DNA from 3 places in the Actinomadura formosensis genome. Region 3 is predicted to be linked to each of the others. Evidence: predicted binding sites of a transcription regulator. Region 3 holds the regulator's gene; each other region holds the start of a gene.
What was found. Region 3 encodes HrcA, which represses chaperone genes, less so after heat shock. Its sites were predicted from a motif close to TTGGCACTCTCNNNNNGAGAGTGCCAA; they were not measured.

Region 1 (4,776 bases), 3.4 Mb from region 3:
TCCACGGGAAGTTGTGCCTCGTTTCCACCCAATGCTCCTTCGTGTGCCGGCGCGACGAAATGATGCACGGCAGATGAATCGCTGAGATGGCCACTGTAGTGCGCACACGGAGCGCCGCTGAAAACGAGGGGCAGAGAAGAATGTGAGTTCTGTGGAATGTGCCTCTTATCCGGCTGGGGTGAATAGAGAGAAACGGCCGGGTACAGGTTGTTCTCCCGCTTCGCGGCCATCGGGGTGATCATGGTGACGGGGTGGTGCGGACGGTGGGGGACGTGTCCGCGCATCACGCCCGAAATCAGCGGCTCCCGAACCGGTGGCGAATACGGGTGGCCGGCACGTGTCGGCCGGGCCGTGGCGCCGTGCGTCGCTTTCGGACGGCATTCCGATGAACCCGCCTTGGTGTTTTCGGCCGGGCGTAAGATCTTCGGAAAGGGTCATGACCGGCCGCGGTGCCGGGCGGGTCACCGGCCCGGGACCGGACGGGTGAGGAGCGCGACCGGGTCGCGTCCGACACGGGTCACGACCAGGGTGAGCTCCTGCGCGCCCCGGCCCGCCTTGCGTCCGCCGAAGCCGAGGTCGCGGCGCAGCCGGTCGACGTCCACGGCCGAGCCGCGCTTCTTGACGGTCAGCACGCCGATCCCGCGGCGCCGCAGCTCCGCGCGCAGGCGCTTCACGGAGAACGGCATCACGTCCTCGACCTCGTAGGCGGTCGCGAACGGTGTCGGACGCAGCCGGTCGGACGTGATGTAGGCGATGTGCGGGTCCGCTAGCCCGCCGTCCACCAACTGGGCGACCTCACCCACCAGATGGGCGCGGATCACCGCTCCATCGGGCTCGTACAGGTAACGCCCCCACGCGCGCACATCCGGGTCGTCCAAGCCCTGCGGGGTCAGCGTCGAGACCTCCGGATCGATGTCGGATGAGAGCAGGGTGGCCCGGCGCTCCACGTCCCCTGCGAGCTCACCCAGCCAGAGGGCCGCCTCCTTAACGTCACCGTGGACCGAGATCCACTCGGCCTCCGCGCTGTCCGGCACGGCCTCATGCGGAATGCCCGGCGCCACCTTCACGCACGCCGCAGGCACCTTCGCGGCCATGTCCAGGACGGCATCAAGCGGCGGCTCGTAGGAGCGGGGATCGAAGACCCTGCCCCGGGCAGTACGGCGTCCAGGGTCGGCGAACAGCGCGTCGAACTCGTCCAGGGCGGCCCCGTCCAAAGAGACCTTGGTCGCGTCCCCCACGCGCACAGGGGCGTCCAGTCCGAAAACGGCCACGTTCGCCCGCGCCACCTCAGCCGTCAGCGGGTCGAGTTCCACACCCTCCCCGGCAAGGCCCGCGCGCCCGCGTGCGAGGAGATCCGCTCCTATCCCGCATCCCAGTTCCAGCACACGCGCGCCGTCCAGGCGAGCAGCGAACCGCCGGGCACGATGCGCCGCCACACTCGCCCGGGTCGCCTGCTCAAGCCCCGCCTGCGTGAAGTACATGCGGCCGGCGTCCGCGCCGAACTTGGCCCGCGCCCGCTCCCGCAACCGCACCTGCGTGAGCGCCGCCGCGACGAGCGCGGGATCGTGCCGTTCGCGCAGCCGCGTCGCCGTGCCGAGCAGACCGTCCTCGCTCAGGTCCGCGGCGGATGCCTCGCTGAGGACCGCCTGGCCGGAGGGGGCGAGCAGAGCCCGGAACGACGCGATGTCCACAAAGAGAAGTTAGCCGCCGGTGAACACCGCCGGGCTCCTCCGTGTCCGTGTTGACGGGCTCCCGGGCACGGAATAGTCTCCATGACTGGCACTCTCGTACTGAGAGTGCCAACAAGCGACAAGGTCGGTCTGGCACCCGCGACGACAGGCCGGTCCAGGGTCGCCTCTTCTGCCACATGTGCTGGCCGGTCATCCATGGCCGGCCGAGGACCAATCGAAGGGGAGGTCAGATCGTGACGACCGCCACCAAGGTTGCTCTCAAGCCGCTTGAGGACCGCATCGTCGTCCAGCCGCTTGAGGCCGAGACCACCACCGCGTCGGGTCTGGTGATTCCGGACACGGCCAAGGAGAAGCCCCAGGAGGGCACCGTCCTTGCCGTTGGCCCGGGTCGTGTCGACGACAAGGGCGAGCGTATCCCGGTCGACGTGAAGGTCGGCGAGGTCGTGCTTTACAGCAAGTACGGCGGCACCGAGGTCAAGTACAACAACGAGGAGTACCTCGTTCTCTCCGCCCGCGACGTGCTCGCGGTCATCGAGAAGTAATCACCGAGAACGTGATGCACCCGCCCCGGTCGGCGCCGCCTTCGGCGGGCCCGCCGGGGCGGATCGCGTGGAGAGGAGTATCCGCATGGCGAAGATCCTGGAGTTCGATGAGGACGCTCGCCGGGCTCTTGAGCGCGGCGTCAACGCTCTCGCGGACGCCGTCAAGGTGACGATCGGCCCGCGCGGCCGCAACGTCGTCATCGACAAGAAGTTCGGGGCGCCGACGATCACCAACGACGGCGTCACCATCGCCCGCGAGGTCGAGCTGGAGGACCCCTACGAGAACCTCGGGGCCCAGCTCGCCAAGGAGGTGGCGACCAAGACCAACGACATCGCGGGCGACGGCACCACCACGGCGACCGTCCTGGCGCAGGCGATGGTCCGGGAGGGCACCCGCAACGTGGCGGCCGGCGCGTCGCCGCTCGCGCTCAAGCGCGGTATCGACGCGGCCGCCCAGTACGTGTCCGACCGGCTCCTCAAGTCGGCCCGCGAGGTCGAGGAGAAGGGCGAGATCGCGCACGTCGCGACCATCTCCGCGCAGGACCCGCAGATCGGCGAGCTGATCGCCGAGGCGTTCGAGAAGGTCGGCAAGGACGGTGTCATCACCGTCGAGGAGGCCCACACCATGGGCCTGGAGCTGGAGTTCACCGAGGGCCTCCAGTTCGACAAGGGCTACCTGTCGCCGCACATGGTGACCGACCCCGAGCGCATGGAGGCCGTCCTGGAGGACGCCTACGTGCTCATCGTGGACGGCAAGATCTCCAACGTGCAGGAGTTCCTGCCGCTGGCCGAGAAGGTCGCGCAGACCAAGAAGCCGCTGCTCGTGGTGGCCGAGGACGTCGAGGGCGAGGCCCTGGCGCTGCTGGTCGCCAACAAGATCCGCGGCACGTTCACGTCCGTCGCGGTGAAGGCGCCGGGCTTCGGCGACCGCCGCAAGGCGATGCTGGGCGACATGGCCACCCTGACCGGCGGCCAGGTCGTCAGCGAGGCCATCGGCCTCAAGCTCGACTCCATCGGGCTGGAGGACCTCGGCCGCGCCCGCCGGATCACCGTCACCAAGGACAACACCACCATCGTCGATGGTGAGGGCTCCGCGGAGGACGTGAGCGCGCGGATCAACCAGATCAAGGTCGAGATCGAGAACAGCGACTCCGACTGGGACCGCGAGAAGCTCCAGGAGCGCCTGGCCAAGCTGGCCGGCGGGGTCTGCGTGCTGCGTGTCGGCGCCGCCACCGAGGTGGAGCTGAAGGAGAAGAAGCACCGCCTGGAGGACGCCATCTCGGCGACCCGCGCGGCGATCGAGGAGGGCATCGTGTCCGGCGGCGGCAGCGCGCTGGTCCACGTCGCCAAGGAGGGCTTCGACGCGCTCGGCCTGTCCGGCGACGAGGCCACCGGCGCCGAGGCCGTCCGCCGTGCGCTCAGCGAGCCGCTGCGCTGGATCTCCGAGAACGCCGGCCAGGAGGGCTACGTCGTCGTCTCCAAGGTGCAGGAGCTGAAGGCCGGGCACGGCTACAACGCCGCCACCGGCGAGTACGGCGACCTGGTCGCCCAGGGCGTCATCGACCCGGTGAAGGTCACCCGCTCGGCGGTCACCAACGCCGCCTCGATCGCGGGCATGCTGCTCACCACCGAGGTGCTCGTGGTCGACAAGCCGGAGGAGGCCGAGGAGGCCGCCGGCGGCGGTCACGGCCACGGCCACGGTCACGGCCACTGATCGCCTTCCGGACGGGTCCGTCCCGTCCGGAGCGCGTCGGCAGACCCCCGTCCCGTCCCGGGCCGGGGGTCTTGCCTTTATGTCGGCTAATGGGGTGTTCGTCACCTAATGGGCCATTTAAGATTCGGTAACGCCGGGCAGTCAGATGAACGCGTGGAGTAATAACCCCAGGTTCGTTCCAGCACTGTGACCATTCCGTTGTAAAGGACGGGGCAGACATGACCGGCGGTGCTGGGCATCATGCTTGACGTGACCGAGGGATGCTACGCCGGGACCATGACCGCGCGCGCTGCCGAACCCTCGGGAGGGCCCGCCCCTCCACAGCCCCGCGACCCCGGCCGCGGGGCGCGGGCCCGGCGCGCGGCGGACAGTGCCGACGGCGATCTCAGGGAACTGGCGAACCTCGCCGTGCAGGGCGACCCGAGCGCGATCGAGGTCCTCATCGCCGAGGTGCGCCCCATGGTCGTCCGGTACTGCCGGGCCCGGCTCGGACGGATCTCCGGGCAGTACCACATCGCCGACGACGTGGCCCAGGAGGTCTGCATCGCGGTCGTGTCGGCCCTGCCCCGCTACCGTGACATGGGCCGCCCCTTCGCGTCCTTCGTCTTCGGCATCGCCGCGCACAAGATCGCGGACGCGCTGCGCAGCGCGGTCCGCGCGGCCGTCCCCACCGAGGACCTGCCGGACGGTCCGGACGACCGCCCGGGGCCCGAGGAGACGGTGGTCCGCTGCATCGAGGCCCAGCGCGCCCGCGACCTGCTGACGCGGCTGCCCGACCACCAGCGCGAACTGGTGCTGCTGCGGGTCGTCGCGGGCCTGTCGGCCGAGG
Region 2 (4,776 bases), 1.2 Mb from region 3:
CTCAGTTGCACGAGGTCGTGCGTGCCGTGGACCTGATCAGAAGTCCATGCCGCCGGCGTCGGGCATGCCGCCCGCCGGGGCCGCGTTCTTCTCGGGCTTCTCGGCGATGACGGCCTCGGTGGTCAGGAACAGCGCGGCGATCGACGAAGCGTTCTGCAGCGCGGACCGGGTCACCTTGGCCGGGTCGAGGATGCCCGACTCGAACATGTTGACGTACTCGCCGGTCGCGGCGTTCAGGCCCTCACCCGGCGTCAGGTTGCGGACCCGCTCCACCACGACGCCGCCCTCAAGGCCGGCGTTCACGGCGATCTGCTTCAGCGGCTCCTCCAGAGCGCGCTTGACGATGTTGGCACCGGTGGCCTCGTCGCCGCTCAGCTCCAGCTTGTCGAACGCCTTGGCGCCGGCCTGCAGCAGCGCCACGCCACCGCCGGGGACGATGCCCTCCTCGACCGCGGCCTTGGCGTTGCGGACGGCGTCCTCGATGCGGTGCTTGCGCTCCTTGAGCTCGACCTCCGTCGCGGCGCCGGCCTTGATGACCGCGACACCGCCCGCGAGCTTGGCCAGGCGCTCCTGGAGCTTCTCGCGGTCGTAGTCGGAGTCGGTGTTGTCGATCTCGGTGCGGATCTGGTTGACCCGGCCCGCGATCTCGTTGGCGTCACCGGCGCCGTCCACGATGGTGGTCTCGTCCTTGGTGATGACGACCTTGCGGGCGCGGCCCAGCATGTCGAGCGTGGTGTTCTCCAGCTTGAGACCCACGTCCTCGCTGATGACCTGGCCGCCGGTCAGCGTGGCGATGTCGCCCAGCATGGCCTTGCGGCGGTCGCCGAAGCCCGGGGCCTTCACGGCCACGGACTTGAAGATCCCGCGGATCTTGTTGACGACCAGGGTGGCCAGGGCCTCGCCCTCGACGTCCTCCGCGATGATCAGCAGCGGCTTGCCGGACTGCATGACGCCCTCGAGGACGGGCAGCAGGTCCTTGTTGGCCGACGCCTTGCCCTGAACGATCAGGATGTACGGGTCTTCGAGGACCGCTTCCATCCGCTCGGGGTCGGTCACGAAGTAGTGCGAGATGTAGCCCTTGTCGAAGCGCATCCCCTCGGTGAGTTCGAGCTCCAGACCGAAGGTCTGGCTCTCCTCGACCGTGATGACGCCTTCCTTGCCGACCTTGTCCATCGCCTCGGCGATCATCTCGCCGATCTGCGGGTCGCCCGCGGAGATGGACGCCGTCGAGGCGATCTGCTCCTTGGTCTCCACGTCCTTGGCGAGCTTGGACAGCTCCTCGCTGACGCGCTCGACCGCGGCCTCGATGCCCCGCTTCAGCGACATCGGGTTCGCGCCCGCCGCCACGTTCCGCAGGCCCTCGCGCACCAGCGCCTGGGCCAGCACGGTGGCGGTGGTGGTGCCGTCACCCGCGACGTCGTCGGTCTTCTTGGCGACCTCCTTGACGAGCTCCGCGCCGATCTTCTCCCACGGGTCCTCGAGCTCGATCTCCTTGGCGATCGACACACCGTCGTTGGTGATCGTGGGGGCGCCCCACTTCTTCTCCAGCACGACGTTGCGGCCCTTGGGACCAAGGGTCACTTTTACGGCATCTGCCAGCTGGTTCATGCCGCGCTCAAGACCGCGACGGGCCTCCTCGTCGAACGCGATCATCTTTGCAGCCATAGGCTCCAGTCCTCCCGGAACAAGGTGGCTTAGACGGATCGAGCCGACGCCCGCGACGGACGGCCCCCGCCGACGGCTGCCATTCCGCCGCCGGACTGAGGCCTCATCGCCCCGACCCAGACTGTGAAGCTGTCACTCTCCACAGTAGAGTGCCAACTGCTTTTTAGCACTCTACCCTGTCGAGTGCAAGCGCCACATCCTGAGCGGGGGAAGGTTCATCTACCTGCCCAGCCCCGTCCCCACCTGCGACGGAACCCCCTCCGGAAGCCTCTCGGGTGTGTCGCCGTGATCCGCTGTGCGTGGTCGTCCGCCGTGGTGGGCATGGCGTTCACAATGCCGGTGGAATGAGCGGCCACCGGACGACCACGCCCGCGCCGCACATCGCGACACACTGCCGCCCCGACCCAACTGGCCGCCACGGGGCCGTGCGCCTCCGCTCAGTCACCAGTGATCATCCATAGCTGCCAGCCTGCTGCGGAAGCGACGAGCATCCTGCCGAGGGGACCGCATGCCGGGCGTCTACGGGTTGGTGCGCGGAGCAATCGTGGAACGGACGGCCCCGGTGTCGCCGAGTGGGGCCGTCCGTTCACTCGTCAGGTGGAGGCCAGGCTGCGGGTCCCGGGCATGGGAAGGTAGCGGACCGCTGGCAACCGAGATGTGGCGGGCCCGTGCGGCATGGCAGGCGGTGTCCGGCGCCAGCGGCTGCCCGTTCGGGCGGCGGGGACTTTCAGGGGGCTATGGGGTAGGTGAGGGTGACCGTTACGGATGCCTGGGCCGTGCCGCCCATGACGATCAGGTTGCCCTGGGCGCCGATGGTGATGCCGAACTGCACGGACAGTGATTCCGGCTTCATGGCCTGCCGGGCCAGTTCACCGACCGCCGGGGCGAACTTGGCCGCCATCGCGTGGATCGTCTCGTGGACGCGGTCCACCGCCTCGGCGGCCTTCTCCCCGGCGACCCTGGCCAGTGCGGAGGAGGTCGGCTCGGATCCGGGCATGCGCTGGGTGGCGATATAGACGTCGACGCCCTCGATGGTGGCGGGGACGAGATCCTGATTCTGGTAGTTCAAGTGTTCTCCCATTTCGATGGGACGGCGATCGTTCGATGCACGCGGTGGACTCGAGCCGGGACGGACGCGGCCCTCGGAGCGGTTCAGCCCTGCTTCAGTCCGTGCTCAGCCGGTAGATGCCACGGATCGCGAGGCCCCCCTCCGGGTACTGGTAGTAGCCCGCGTCCTTCGGCTTCTGGTTCGCGCTGATGAGATGACGGAGTACGAACCCGCCTATCTTGAGCGCCCTGCCGACCGGGGTGGCACCGATGAGGGACCAGAGCACGTAGAGGTCTCGGGCACCGTGGAGGAGGTCCTTGAAGGGCTCCACGCTCGGATCGGCGTGCTTGAGGACGTAGCCGACCTTCTGGCCCGTGCCGTCCGACAAGAAGAGGGACAGGATGATCCCGGTGTCGCGGTGGATGTAGGCGTCGCCGGCGTCGACGTGGAGATCCCGCATGCTGCCATCGTGCAAAACGGCCGGCATCGTCAAGGGGAATGCGTTGGAGGAGGACACGCGGTCGATCCACTGATCGTGTTCGGGGTCGTATCCGTGTTCGCGGTCGTATCCGTCGGTCATCGTGCACGCCTTTCGAGAGGTCACCTGGGAAGATCGTCGTAATGGCCGGATGCTCGACCCGGTCGATAGGTGCGTCCTGTGCACCGCACCGATCGGGCCGAGCGATCAGAACAGGTAGTCTCTGATGAAACGGGCTACGGATTTGGCGACGGCGGTCCCCATATTCTCCGCGATCTCTTCCAGCCCGTCCGGCGGGCCGGGTGCATCCATCGCGTCGGGCGCGCCGCCGCCTCCGGGCGTCTTGTCCACCACCGAGGGCTTTTCGAGCGTGGAACTATTGGCCGGGACGTGGAGGGTCGCTTCCCGGACCGCATCGGTACCGGCTTCGGCTTTTCGCTTCATGACGAACTCGGCGGCGGAGAAGGCGGCGCCCGCGGCGGCGAAACCGACCCACCGATCCTTCGTCAGGTCCACGTGGCCCCGGCACAGTTCGCGAAGTTCGACGGTGCGCGCCACCCACACGCTGTTGCTGAACCAGCCGTCGATCGTGTTGTACCGCGCCGAGATGACGCCGACCACGCTGTCGTCTTTTCTCCTGCGTACCGGGGCTCCGCTCATGCCCTGCAGGACGTCCATGGAACGGAGCCGTCCGAGGATCAGGTCGCCGCGCCTGGTCTGCCCTTCCCACTCCCCGCGGGCTTCGGTCCACACCAGGTCCGGTCGATCCGGCCCGTCCCGGATGACGGCGTGCCCCACAATGATCAGTTCTTCTCCGGGAGCCACCGCGTCGGACGACCGGACGAGCCGCACACTTCCCGGGAATGGATCTTCGACCTTGAGCAGCGCCAGATCGGCTTTCTTGTCCCCGGCCACACGCGTCGCACGGATCATCGCGGAACCCGGTGTGGAAAGGTGGTCGACGAATACGGCCCCTTCGTCTCCGTCGTCCTCGCTCAGCGCCATGGTCATCTGCAGGACGTGCCACGCCGTCACCAGATAGCCGGGGGCGATCTGGAAGCAGCTTCCCTGGGGAACTCCTGCGGGCGAGAGTATTCGCCCCATGTAATCCGGAACGGATCGAGCCTTTTTCACGGAACCCCCTGCATTCCTTGCGTTCATATATAGCCAGGTCACCCGGCCTCCACTGCAAGGCGGGCGCATTTGACCGCACATGGCCACATGGGATCCGCAGGTTTACGGCATTACGACGATCCGTTCTTTGTCAGCTATGGGCAGTCGTCCTAGACAGGGCATGCTGCTGGATGGCAGGGGCCGACGTGGTACGGCACGTTGCGGGGTGGTCAGCCAGGTCGTCCACTACCGGCGCGGCGCCTCATCCTGCCGAATCGCCGGGCACCGTCCACACTTCCGGTTCTTCGGACGGTGCGCGGTTATGGGAGGTCAGGGTAGGTCTTGTGAACGGCGGTCAGCCGGTCTCGGTGGGTTTCGATCCAGTCCCGGGCGACCTCGATGGTGAGTTCGACGGTGACCAGGTAGGAGTGGGAGTCGACCACGGCGATGGTCACATGTTTGTCGTCCGCTT
Region 3 (4,776 bases):
CCGGTTCGGTCTCGGACGGTTCGGCCCCGCCCGGTTCGGGTGGGACCGGTTCACCGTCGGCTGGGCGCGGCCCGTCTTCGCCGTGGCCGCCGCTGTGGTGATCGCCGGCCTCGGCGTGACGGCACCGCAGACCATCAACCTCATCCAGCAGTCGGTCGGCAGCAACGGGCCGTCCGACAGCGGGCACGGCGACGCCGACGGGGACCGCAGCGACTCCCAGGGCAGCCCCGAGTTCCCCGACCCGGCTTCGCCGGGGAGCAGCGTGTCCGGCGCGCCGACGACCACGTCGACGGCCCGCCCCAGTTCGTCACCCGGGCTGTCGTCCTGCCGCATCCCGCCGCCGGCGTCGGGCACCGCCTCCGCCTCGCCCAGCACCGCCGCCACGCCGTCGCCCACGACCAAGCCGTGCCCGAGCGAGACGCCGACCGCCCGGCCCAGCACGCCGACGACGCCGACCGAGCCCACCACGCCGCCGACGACGCCGCAGCCCACCGATCAGCCGACGCAGACGCCGACGAGCGCCCCCGTGAACCCGGGCGAGCAGGGCGCCGCGACCACTCCCTGACGCCGGGGCCGTGCCCTGACGCGCGGCGGCTACCAGCGGCCGGTGGCGGCCAGCAGCACGCTCACCGCCGCCACCCCGGCCGTCGACGTGCGCAGGACGGTCGGGCCGAGCCTGGTGGGGCGCCCGCCGGCCGCCGAGAACCGCTCCAGTTCGGCTTCGCTGATCCCGCCCTCGGGACCGACGACGAGGACGATGTCGCCCTCCGCGGGCGGCTTCACCGTGCTCAGCGGCGACTCCGCCTCCTCGTGCAGGATCAGGGCCAGGGACGCGGCGGAGACCCTTCCGGCGATGTCCTCGGTGGACGCGAGGTCCGCTACTTCGGGCAGCCGGCTGCGCCGCGCCTGTTTTCCCGCCTCCCGCGCGGTCGCACGCCAGCGTCCGAGTGCCTTCGCACGGCGGTCCGGGCGCCATCGGGTGATGCAGCGCTCCGCCGCCCACGGGACGATCTCGTCCACGCCGGCCTCGGTCATCGTCTCGACGGCCAGCTCACCCCGGTCGCCCTTCGGGAGGGCCTGGACGACCACGAGACGCGGCGACGGCGGGGGCTGACGGTGCCGGTCCAGCACATCCAGCGTGAGGGACGCGCGGTCGACGGCGGTGACGACGCACTCGGCCAGCAGGCCCGCGCCGTCGGTCAGATCGACGCGCTCCCCGGGCCGCAGCCGCCGCACGGCCGCGGCGTGCCGCCCCTCGGGCCCGTCCAGAACGACGGAACCGCGTTCCAGCGCGTCCGTCGCGGCGAGGAACACCGGCGGGCTCATGGGCGTCCTCCCTGGTCACCATGCTCGCCGCGGCGGCCCTCCTGGTAGGCCGCCGCCACGGCGCTTCAGTGCTGGTTGAACACGTCCTTGAGGCGGGAGAACACGCCCCGCTGCCCGGGGGCGAACTTACCGGGCGGACGCTCCTCGCCGCGCAGCGCCGCGAGACGGCGCAGCAGCTCCTCCTGCTCCTCGTCCAGCCGGGTCGGCGTCTCCACGTTCACGTGGATCATCAGGTCGCCGCGACCGCTCTCGTTGAGGTGCCGGACGCCCCGGTTGTAGAGCGTGATGACCTGCCCCGACTGCGTGCCGGGCTTGATGTCGACGGCCTCGGCCGCGTCCAGCGTCTCGATCGTGACGCTGGTGCCGAGTGCCGCCGCGGTCATCGGGATCTCGACCGTGCAGTGCAGGTCGTCGCCCTCCCGCTCGAAGATCGCGTGCGGCTTCTCCACGATCTCCAGGAACAGGTCGCCGGGCGGGCCGCCGCCCGGCCCGACCTCGCCCTCGCCGGCGAGCTGGATGTGGATGCCGTTCTCCACCCCGGCCGGGATCTTGACCTTGACGGTCCGCCGGGTGCGGACCCGGCCGTCGCCGGAGCACTCGGTGCACGGGTTGCGGATCACCGAGCCGAACCCGCCGCACGCCGGGCACGGCCGCGCCGTCATGACCTGACCGAGGAACGAGCGCTGCACCTGCTGCACCTCGCCGCGCCCGTGGCACGTCTCGCACGTCTCCGGGTGGGTGCCGGGCGCGCAGCCCGACCCCTCGCAGGTGGCGCAGGCGACCGCGGTGTCGATGGACAGCTCGCGGGTCGTGCCGAACGCCGTCTCGCTCAGGTCGAGCTCGACCCGCAGCGTCGCGTTCCGGCCGCGCCGCGCCCGCGACCGGGGGCCGCGGGATGTCGCCGTCCCGAAGAAGGCGTCCATGATGTCGCTGAACGGGAACCCGGCACCGCCGAACCCGCCGGCGCCCGCGCCGGCCCCGGAGGCGAACGGGTCCGCGCCGAGGTCGTACATCTCGCGCTTCTTGGGGTCGGAGAGCACCTCGTACGCCTGGGTGATCTCCTTGAACTTCTCCTGGGTCTCCGGATCCGGGTTGACGTCCGGGTGGAGTTCCCGCGCAAGCCGGCGGTAGGCCTTCTTCACCTCGTCGGCGCTGGCGTCGCGCCGGACGCCCAGGGTCGCGTAGTAGTCGTTCGCCACCTTACGACCCCGCCAGGATCTGTCCCACGTAGCGTGCCACTGCCCGTACCGCTCCCATCGTGCTGGGGTAATCCATGCGTGTAGGCCCGAGCACTCCCAGCCGGGCCAAGGTGAGGTCGCCCACCCCGTAGTCCGCGGCGACGACCGAGGTCGATCGGAGCCCCAGATCGGGGTTCTCGGTGCCGATCCGCACCGTAACTGTAGAGGAGTCCCCGGTCTCGCCGAGCAGCCTCATGAGGACCACCTGTTCCTCCAGCGCCACCAGCACCTCCCGCAGGCTCTGCGAGAAGTCCACGGCGGCGAGGTTGGCCGCGCCGGCGAAAACGATCTTCTCCTCGTGCTTCTCGACGAGCGTCTCCAGCAGGACGGACAGCACCGCGGCCGCAACCGGCCGGTCGTCCGGCCCCACCCTCTCGGGGAGGTCGGCGACGGCGGCCGGCACATCGCCGAGGCCGAGCCCGTCCAGGCATGTGTTGAGCAACGCCCGCAGATGCCCGATCGATTCCTCGCAGACGCTGCCGGGCGTCTCGATGACCCGCTGCTCCACCCGCCCGGTGTCGGTGATCAGGACGAGCAGCAGCCGTCCCTCGGCGACCGGGACCAGCTCGACGTGCCGCACCGACGAGCGGGTCAGCGACGGGTACTGCACGACGGCGACCTGCCGGGTGAGCTGCGCGAGCAGCCGCACCGTGCGGCCGACGACGTCGTCGAGGTCGTAGGCGCCGGACAGGAACGTCTCGATCGCACGGCGCTCGGCGACCGACAGCGGCTTGATCGTGGACAGCCTGTCGACGAACAGCCGGTAGCCCTTGTCGGTGGGGACGCGCCCGGCACTGGTGTGCGGCTGGGCGATGTAGCCCTGCTCCTCCAGCACCGCCATGTCGTTGCGGATCGTCGCGGGCGACACCCCGAGATTGTGCCGGTCCGCCAGGGCCTTGGAGCCCACCGGCTCGTTGGTGGAGACGTAGTCCTCGACGATGGCGCGCAGGACCGCGAGTTTCCGGTCGTCCAGCACGGCGTCACCTCCTTCGTCCCGACCCCTACCGCTGGCACTCCTTACTCTAGAGTGCCAATTGTACGGCCCCGAAGCCCCTCATCGGAGTGCCCCCGCACTCCCCGCACGGCTGCGCGATCCTATCCGCATCGGACACCGGCGCCACGCCGAGGGACGAGGGACGACCCCGCGCAGCCGTCCCGCCGGGTTAATGTGCGGACCCGTGCGCAGTGACAACTACGGAAACGACGTGCTGGCCGGCGACTGGCGCAGGCCCCGCAAGGGCCAGATTCCGGAGATCCCGGCCGAACCCGGGCTGGTCGCGGAGGATCCCGACAGCGGTTTCTGCGGTGCCGTGGTCGGCTGCGACAAGTTCGGCGTCACCCTGGAGGACCGGTTCGGCAAGCGCCGCGTCTTCCCCCTGACCAAGTCGGGCTTCCTGATCGACGGCAGGACGGTCACGCTCGTCCGCCCGCAGGCCTCGCCCAGGGGACCGGCCCGCTCGGCGTCCGGCTCGATCGCCGTGCGGGGCCTGCGCGCCCGCGTGGCGAAGGAGAGCCGCATCTATGTGGAGGGCGTCCACGACGCCGAGCTGGTCGAGAAGATCTGGGGCCACGACCTGCGGGTCGAGGGCATCGTCGTGGAGTACCTCGAAGGCGTGGACGACCTGCCCGCCATCGTCGAGGAGTTCGCCCCGGACGAGAACCGCCGCCTCGGCGTCCTCGTCGACCACCTGGTGGACGGCTCCAAGGAGTCCCGGATCGCCGCGCAGGTGTCGTCCCCGTACGTCCTGGTCACCGGCCACCCCTTCATCGACATCTGGGAAGCGGTCAAGCCCGCGGCCGTCGGCATCCGCGCCTGGCCCCGCATCCCGCGCGGCGTCCCCTGGAAGGAGGGCGTCATCGCCGAACTCGGCTGGGGCGACGACACGGGCGCCGCCTGGAAACGCATCCTGAACTCCGTCAGCACCTACACCGACCTGGAACCCGCCCTGCTGGGCCGGGTGGAGGAACTCATCGATTTCGTGACCACGGCCTAGGTGAGGGCGCGGGTTACGGCGTCGGCCAGGAGACGGCCCTGGAGGGTCAGGACGGCGCGGCCGTGTTCGTAGGGAGCCGGTTCCAGGAAGCCGTCGGCTATCGCGGTGCGGGCCGCCCTGTCGTCCAGGAGGGTGGTGGGGCAGCCCTGGGCCAGGCGTAGTTCGAGCATGACGCGTTCGATGTGGCGGTCCTCCCCGGTGAGGACCTCCCTGGCGTA

Region 1: a site for HrcA is predicted at 1,777-1,803, ahead of groES (co-chaperone GroES). Genes of this name have one in related genera too.
Region 2: a site for HrcA is predicted at 1,795-1,821, ahead of groL (chaperonin GroEL). Genes of this name have one in related genera too.

The regions. Positions count from the first base shown of each region.
Region 1 covers NZ_CP192011.1:6,386,310-6,391,085, reverse strand. Annotated here, with positions in the region: gene ACQP1N_RS29980 (hypothetical protein) at 1-242, opposite strand, end outside; gene ACQP1N_RS29975 (THUMP-like domain-containing protein) at 462-1,691, opposite strand; gene groES (co-chaperone GroES) at 1,925-2,233, shown strand; gene groL (chaperonin GroEL) at 2,319-3,947, shown strand; gene ACQP1N_RS29960 (sigma-70 family RNA polymerase sigma factor) at 4,224-4,776, shown strand, end outside.
Region 2 covers NZ_CP192011.1:1,224,729-1,229,504, reverse strand. Annotated here, with positions in the region: gene groL (chaperonin GroEL) at 37-1,665, opposite strand; gene ACQP1N_RS05800 (CU044_2847 family protein) at 2,393-2,734, opposite strand; gene ACQP1N_RS05795 (hypothetical protein) at 2,829-3,293, opposite strand; gene ACQP1N_RS05790 (S1 family peptidase) at 3,399-4,325, opposite strand; gene ACQP1N_RS05785 (DUF5959 family protein) at 4,625-4,776, opposite strand, start outside.
Region 3 covers NZ_CP192011.1:2,471,889-2,476,664, reverse strand. Annotated here, with positions in the region: gene ACQP1N_RS11720 (hypothetical protein) at 1-565, shown strand, start outside; gene ACQP1N_RS11715 (16S rRNA (uracil(1498)-N(3))-methyltransferase) at 595-1,326, opposite strand; gene dnaJ (molecular chaperone DnaJ) at 1,392-2,525, opposite strand; gene hrcA (heat-inducible transcriptional repressor HrcA) at 2,527-3,540, opposite strand; gene ACQP1N_RS11700 (DUF3097 domain-containing protein) at 3,743-4,558, shown strand; gene hemW (radical SAM family heme chaperone HemW) at 4,555-4,776, opposite strand, start outside.